DNA from 3 places in the uncultured Planococcus sp. genome. Region 2 is predicted to be linked to each of the others. Evidence: riboswitches for the same ligand, from Rfam matches in the RefSeq annotation. Region 2 holds a riboswitch; each other region holds the start of a gene.

Region 1 (2,271 bases), on a different contig from region 2:
GAACGCGACGTTTCGCTGTTTCCGCTCTATCGGGATCCAGAAGAAGAGTTTTTGACGTTTCTGGGCCAATTTTATGAAAAGGCCAACCACGTCAAGCCGAGTGAAATTCTGTTGCCGGAAGCGGATGATCCTGAGATGTTGAAAGAATGGCTTGGAGTCCGTGTACTGGTTCCCCAGCGCGGCAAGAAAAAAGATTTGGTGGCGCTGGCTAAGAAAAATGCCGAAATTGCCATTAAAGAGAAATTCCAGCTGCTCGAGCGCCAGGAAGAACGGACAATCGGTGCCTGCGTAGATCTGGGAGAAGCAATGAACATCGAAACGCCTTTGCGCATCGAAGCATTCGACAACTCCCACATTCAAGGAGCCGATGCGGTATCTGCGATGATTACATTCATCGACGGCAAGCCTTCCAAAAAGGATTACCGGAAATACAAAACACGCAATGCTTCCAAGCCCGATGATTATGCGGCCATGCGCGAAGTTATCCGCCGCCGCTATTCACGGGTCCTGAAAGACGGTCTGCCTTTGCCGGATCTGATCGTCATCGATGGAGGGAAAGGCCAGATGGAGTCGGCGCGCGAAATCCTGGAGGACGAACTCGGTTTATCGATACCGATTGCGGGACTGGCGAAAGATGCAAAGCACCAAACTTCCCAATTGCTGTATGGGTCGCCTGCTGAAGTTGTGCCGCTCAAGCGGACCAGTGAAGCTTTCTATCTGATGCAGCGGATTCAAGATGAGGTCCACCGTTTTGTCATTACTTTCCACCGTCAGCTGCGCGGCAAGAATTCGATCCAGTCGGCGCTCGACGGTCTTGAAGGAGTCGGACCGAAACGCAAACAGCAGCTGCTGAAGCATTTTGGATCTGTCAAGAAACTCAAAGAAGCCTCTGTGGAAGAAATCAAAGAGGCCGGAATGCCGGAAGCGCTGGCGTTGTCCATCAGTCAGCATTTTGGGGAAGACACATTGCCAAGTGAATCTTAACGTGTTATCGTAATAGAATAATTGAATCACTTGGAAAAGTGATGATAGAGGCGCGAACGTCAATAGTAAGCATTCGGAGATTTGCAGAATCTGAGATGAATGGTGAAAGGGGCGGTCGCCGAAGTTTGCGTGTTACTGCTGTTGCGCATGCTGGTTCTGCATTTAAGAAATGCAGAGCTGTCAGAGTCAATCTCTGGAGGGCTATCTCACATGGACGTTTTTCGTACATGATGAAAGAGGTAGTTTACCGTGGTTGCGGTGAACTGCCTTTTTTTGTGGCCGGCTTTGCTGCCGGTCATAGTGAGGGCCACATACTAAATGTGGGAGTGGATGAAATGGAAACGATCGTCATGAAATTTGGAGGGACGTCTGTCGCAACTCCGGAAAAGATCATCGGAGTGGCTGAACGGGCCATCCGTGAAAAAGAAAAAGGCAAACGGGTTGTCATTGTCGTTTCGGCTATGGGTAAGACGACCGATACGCTGCTGGGGCTGGCCGGGGAAATTTCTTCTGAACCGCCAAAGCGGGAAATGGATATGCTGCTGGCCACTGGTGAGCAGATCACCATTTCGCTCTTGGCAATGGCTTTCAAAAAGCTGGGACATGAAGCCTTATCTTTTACCGGTTGGCAGGCGGGTATCGAAACAGAATCCGTGCCCCGCAATGCACGCATTGAACAAATCCATACAGATCGTCTTGAACGTGTATTGGAAAATGGCTATTTTTGTGTGGTGGCCGGTTTTCAGGGAGTCGATAAAATCGGCAATATCACCACTCTCGGCCGAGGTGGATCTGATACGACGGCTGTTGCACTGGCCGCAGCTTTAAAAGCGGAGAAATGCGAAATTTATACAGATGTCAACGGTGTCTATACATCGGATCCCCGGTTTGTCACAGGTGCACGCAAGCTGGAACAGATTTCCTATGACGAAATGCTGGAACTCGCCAATTTGGGGGCAGGAGTCCTGCATCCGCGCGCAGTCGAGTTCGCAAAAAACAATCATGTACCATTATCCGTCAGAGCAAGTTATTCAAATGAGCCTGGCACAATCATACAAGAGGTGATCACTGTGGAGAAAAACTTAATCGTCAGAGGTGTTGCATTTGAACCGGGAATCGCGCGTGTGACCGTCACTTATAAAAAACCATTCAACGGTTCCCTAGCCAATATATTTACAAAACTTGCTGAAAATCAGATTGATGTGGACATCATCGTCCAAAGCATCAGTGATGAATTTCCGCCATCGGTTTCATTTTCCATCCCTCAGGAAAGCCTGGAAGAAACGC
Region 2 (2,271 bases):
CGGCAGGAAAAGGCAATGTGCTGCTATTGAACGAAGCGGAATATGATGCCGTTACGATCGGCAATAATGAGGGCATCACCCTGTCTAAAGAAGAGCTGAATGACTTATACGTCCAGGCCGATTTTGAAGTGGTAGTATCGAATCTATTTGATTTTCAAGGCAACCGTCCGATATGGGCAAAGCCTTCCCATATAATTCGTACGATGAATGGAACCCGTATCGGGCTGGTCGGTGCGACTGCAGAATTTACTCCATTCTACCGCAAATTGGGCTGGCAGATAACAGACGCGAAAGAGTCGATCATCCAGGCAGTAAAAGAAATTGAAGGACAGGTCGATCTGATTATCTGTCTGTCGCATCTTGGCATCAAAGAAGATGAATTGTTGGCAGAGCTTTGCCCACAGATCAACATCATCCTGGGAGCCCATACGCACCACGTTTTCCATGAAGGAAAATGGCTGGGAGATACACTGCTTGGTGCTGCGGGGAAATTCGGCTTTTACATTGGCCAGATTACTGTAGAGGAGAAGTTCGGTAAATCCTCAGCGCAGCTGATTGAGACTTCCAGGTTGCGTGAAGTGGAAAAAGGCTTTGATGATTTTTTGGTGGAGCAAGGGAAAAACCAGATGGATGAGCTGGTTTTTCAAAGTACAAAACTTCTGAAAGCTGAGTGGTTTAAGGATTCCGAACTTGGTGCTTTATTCGGAAAAGCGCTGATAGAGTTTGCCGGAGCAGACTGTGCTTTGTTCAATGCAGGAATCTTTATGGAAGACATGCCGAAAGGTGCCCTGACACGCTATGATTTCCACAAAATGCTGCCGCACCCCATTAACCCCTGCCTTGTCGAATTAAGTGGAGCGGAATTGAAGGAAATCTACCTGCAATCCCTGAATTCGGAATGGCCACAGCTCGAGTTGAAAGGAATGGGATTCCGGGGTGTAGTATTCGGCAAAATGATTCATATGAATATGGAGATCATCGAACACCGATTTTACATCAATGGACAAGTGGCGGTGCACGATCGAATTTATCGCTTGATCACTTTGGACATGCTGACGTTCGGCTATTTTTTCCCAAGCTTGAAAAGAGCTGCGAAAACGTATTTCATGCCTGAGTTTCTGAGGGATGTCTTCAGTCAGTATTTTCATAGCAAAGCCTTGAAGTAGAGGGAATGTTCAGAGTATATCCGCATTTGATTTTGTTTTAATTTTGAGCTATGCTAACAAAGAAATATATATTGGTGGGTAGAGGCTGCAGAACTGATCAGTAGGATGCGCGAGTTTGACCGCGTTGAACGCATCTGAAAGGGAGTTTTGCCGAAATTCATTTTCCGAGGTCTAAGGAAATGGATTGGGGTCATTCTGAACAAGAATGTCACTGTCATTTAAGCGCAAGCTAAAATGGAGAGCTACAGGGTTGTTTGATGTTTACCGCACAGACGAATTGTAGAAGGCTGACTTATCCAACTGGAGAGGTCGGCTTTTTTTTTCTCATTTTTCACCCATCAAAAACTAGGAGGAAGATTCATGGAGAATACGATTTTTTCGATTTTGCCGCCGATCATCGCCATCGTAATGGTGTTGCTGACTCGCCGCGTATTGTTATCGCTCGGTACGGGTATTGTTGCGGCAGCAGTAATTCTGACATGGTTTGCACCAATTGCAGCCTTGCAGGAGCTAGTCACATCATTCGCTATCATTTTTTGGGACGGAGGCTTTAACGCCTATAATGTCTTTATCATTCTTTTTCTGTTATTGCTGGGCATCATTACAGCATTCGTCAGCCTGTCGGGAGGAAGCCATGCTTTTGCTGAATGGGCTTCTACACGCATTAAGTCCCGCAGAGGAGCAAAAGTTCTGACAGTGGTTTTGGGCATGGCCATCTTCATCGATGACTATTTCAATGCACTCGCAGTCGGGCAAGTAGCGCGTCCGATTACGGACCGTTACAAAGTATCACGTGCGAAACTTGCATACTTCATCGATTCGACTGCTGCACCGGTCTGTGTGGTCTCTCCAGTATCGAGCTGGGGTGCTGCCATCATCGGTATCATTGCAACCATCTTAGCCGGCCAGACCTTCGTGGAATATTCCGCGCTGGAAGCTTTTCTTTGGATGGCACCAATGAACTTCTATGTTGTCGCTTCATTGGCTATCGTCTTCTTTGTCGCTATACGTGATGTCGATTTTGGAGAGATGAAGAAACACGAAGTGTTGGCGATCACCAAAGGACAGCTTTTTGATCCTGAAAAAACGATCCCCGGTGAAATGA
Region 3 (2,271 bases), on a different contig from region 2:
CCGGCCGATCCTCCCAATTGATCCAGAATGACGCCCGGGTCGCCACCCAAAAATGCCACCAGCAGGACAATCAAGATGCCGCCGATGCCGCCGCCTGCAACCATGGCCCCGCCTTTCCCTCTTCGGTCTTCAACATTCCTGCTGGCTTTTCTGCCTTTCCATTCCATATAGGTTCCCCCGCTTCAAATTTGTTTTTAGTTAAAACATACCCATTATTGCCTTACTTCTAATCCATATGTGGCAGTCGGTATATTAAAAAACGTTCGCGTGGCTCTTTATGGAAACCAAGCAGCTGAATTTCCTCCACTAACTCAAAGGCCGTACTGTTTTCCAGGAAATCGTTGTATTCCTGTGGAGCAAAAAACAAAATCAGTTCCACCATCCGCGGATTTGTTTCGGCAGAGCGCAAAACGTCGTTAATAAAACTGATGAATACCTGCACTGAGAATGGATTGAAGAAATAAAATTTATTGTCCCGCGCATCGATCGGATAATCCTGTGCCAGGCAATTATAGAAGGCAATGCTCTTTTCAGCGCTTTTATGTTTTTTTGCATAGTGCTTTTTGTTCTCCAAAGCTTCGGCGTAGAATACCGGATTCATCTCAATGCCCGCACTTTCCACACCAAATAGATGATGGGCATAAAAGTTCAAACGGCCTTTTCCAGCCCCCACATCCACCAGCCGGTCTCCAGGAGACAAGCTGTACTTATCGAACAGCCTGTCCAACAGCTCATAAGGAGTTGGTTCATACCGGTTATGGTGCAGCGAATCCGTGAAACCCTGCTGATTTCCTGCAGTTACAATATTCAGCCGACGGTCATGTGACTGCTCATTCATCCGAACTCCTCCCTTTTCATAAGATTTTACATTTTTCGTCTTGCAATTTACAAGAGAATTTGTTATAGTACAGCTAATTAAATATTTCTTGCTCCAGCTTTTAAGGAGTAGGATAGAGGCGCAAAAACCATCAGTACGCAAAACGAGGATGATGAGATCCATTGACGTTTGCCGAAAGGGGGATTTGCCGAAGTGGCGGAAATCTCATTTTTCCGTGCGCTGGGTCTGCATTCAATAAATGCAGGACTGTCATATAGGAAACTATATGGAGGGCTATCTGATGCACAGGAACGAATGTTAAACATTGTTTCTACTGCAGCAACGGGACCCCCTCGTTGCTGCTTTTTTTGTTTATTCCTGACTGGCCCCTCACCTCTAAGTTTCGACAAAAATTAGAAAAGGGTGTGTTCATTATGAATTTCGGCCAAGTAATTACAGCAATGGTGACGCCATTCGACCAACATGGAGAAATCGATTTTCCGGCAACACAAAAACTGATAGAGCATTTGATCGCAAACGGTTCAGACGGCCTTGTCGTCGCAGGCACAACAGGAGAATCCCCAACTTTATCGTCAGAGGAAAAAGTGGAGTTATTTGAGTTTACCGTCAACACAGTCGCCGGACGGATTCCGGTAATTGCAGGAACCGGCTCCAACAATACACGCGCTTCCATTTCTTTGACGAGACAGGCTGAAGAAACAGGCGTTGATGGGATCATGCTCGTCACGCCTTATTACAACAAACCTTCACAGGAAGGCATGTTCCAGCATTTCCAGGCAATCGCCCAGTCAACAAGCCTCCCTGTCATGCTGTACAACATCCCAGGCCGCAGTGTGGTCAATATGTCTACAGAGACAATCATTCGTTTGTCCAAGATCGACAATATCGTTTCTGTCAAAGAAGCGAGTGGAGACTTGGACGCAGCTGCAGAGATCATCGAAAAAACACCGGCTACATTTTCTGTATACAGCGGCGATGACAGCCTGACCTTGCCGATGCTGTCAATCGGCGGTACTGGCATCGTCTCAGTTTCCGCGCATGTCATTGGCAACGATATGCAGGACATGATCACCAGCTTCAAAACAGGCGATGTGAGCACTGCTGCCGCTATTCACCGCAGACTGGTCCCGATGATGAAAGCATTGTTCGCCGCACCTAATCCATCTCCGGTCAAAGCAGCACTTAACATGAAGGGTGTGGAAGTTGGCGGTGTACGCTTGCCGATGATTCCATTGACTGAAGAAGAAACTGTCACTTTACGCAAGTCTTTGCCTGATCTTCATTCTGAAGCTGTAACAAACTGACTACCTAAAAAACGCTGGAGCCTTTAGGCTTCAGCGTTTTTATTTAGGGGTCAATTGATATTCATCTGGTGAAGCATGCGCTTTAAACTGCCGCCAATCTCCAAGTCCTTCAAATCGACTCCGATTTCC

What was found. Region 2 has a riboswitch for lysine ahead of Q0785_RS15565 (Na+/H+ antiporter NhaC family protein). Riboswitches for the same ligand answer to the same signal wherever they lie in the genome.
Region 1: it holds a riboswitch for lysine, as region 2 does, so the genes downstream of both, Q0785_RS13220 (aspartate kinase) here and Q0785_RS15565 (Na+/H+ antiporter NhaC family protein) in region 2, are expected to answer to the same signal.
Region 3: it holds a riboswitch for lysine, as region 2 does, so the genes downstream of both, dapA (4-hydroxy-tetrahydrodipicolinate synthase) here and Q0785_RS15565 (Na+/H+ antiporter NhaC family protein) in region 2, are expected to answer to the same signal.

What each region holds. Positions count from the first base shown of each region.
Region 1 covers NZ_CANMXD010000008.1:165,570-167,840, reverse strand. The annotation lists gene uvrC (excinuclease ABC subunit UvrC) at 1-984, shown strand, start outside; lysine riboswitch at 1,022-1,196, shown strand; gene Q0785_RS13220 (aspartate kinase) at 1,320-2,271, shown strand, end outside.
Region 2 covers NZ_CANMXD010000011.1:36,829-39,099, reverse strand. The annotation lists gene Q0785_RS15570 (bifunctional UDP-sugar hydrolase/5'-nucleotidase) at 1-1,166, shown strand, start outside; lysine riboswitch at 1,238-1,419, shown strand; gene Q0785_RS15565 (Na+/H+ antiporter NhaC family protein) at 1,527-2,271, shown strand, end outside.
Region 3 covers NZ_CANMXD010000009.1:21,018-23,288, forward strand. The annotation lists gene Q0785_RS13550 (neutral zinc metallopeptidase) at 1-167, opposite strand, end outside; gene Q0785_RS13555 (class I SAM-dependent methyltransferase) at 227-838, opposite strand; lysine riboswitch at 944-1,122, shown strand; gene dapA (4-hydroxy-tetrahydrodipicolinate synthase) at 1,252-2,142, shown strand; gene Q0785_RS13565 (STAS domain-containing protein) at 2,193-2,271, opposite strand, start outside.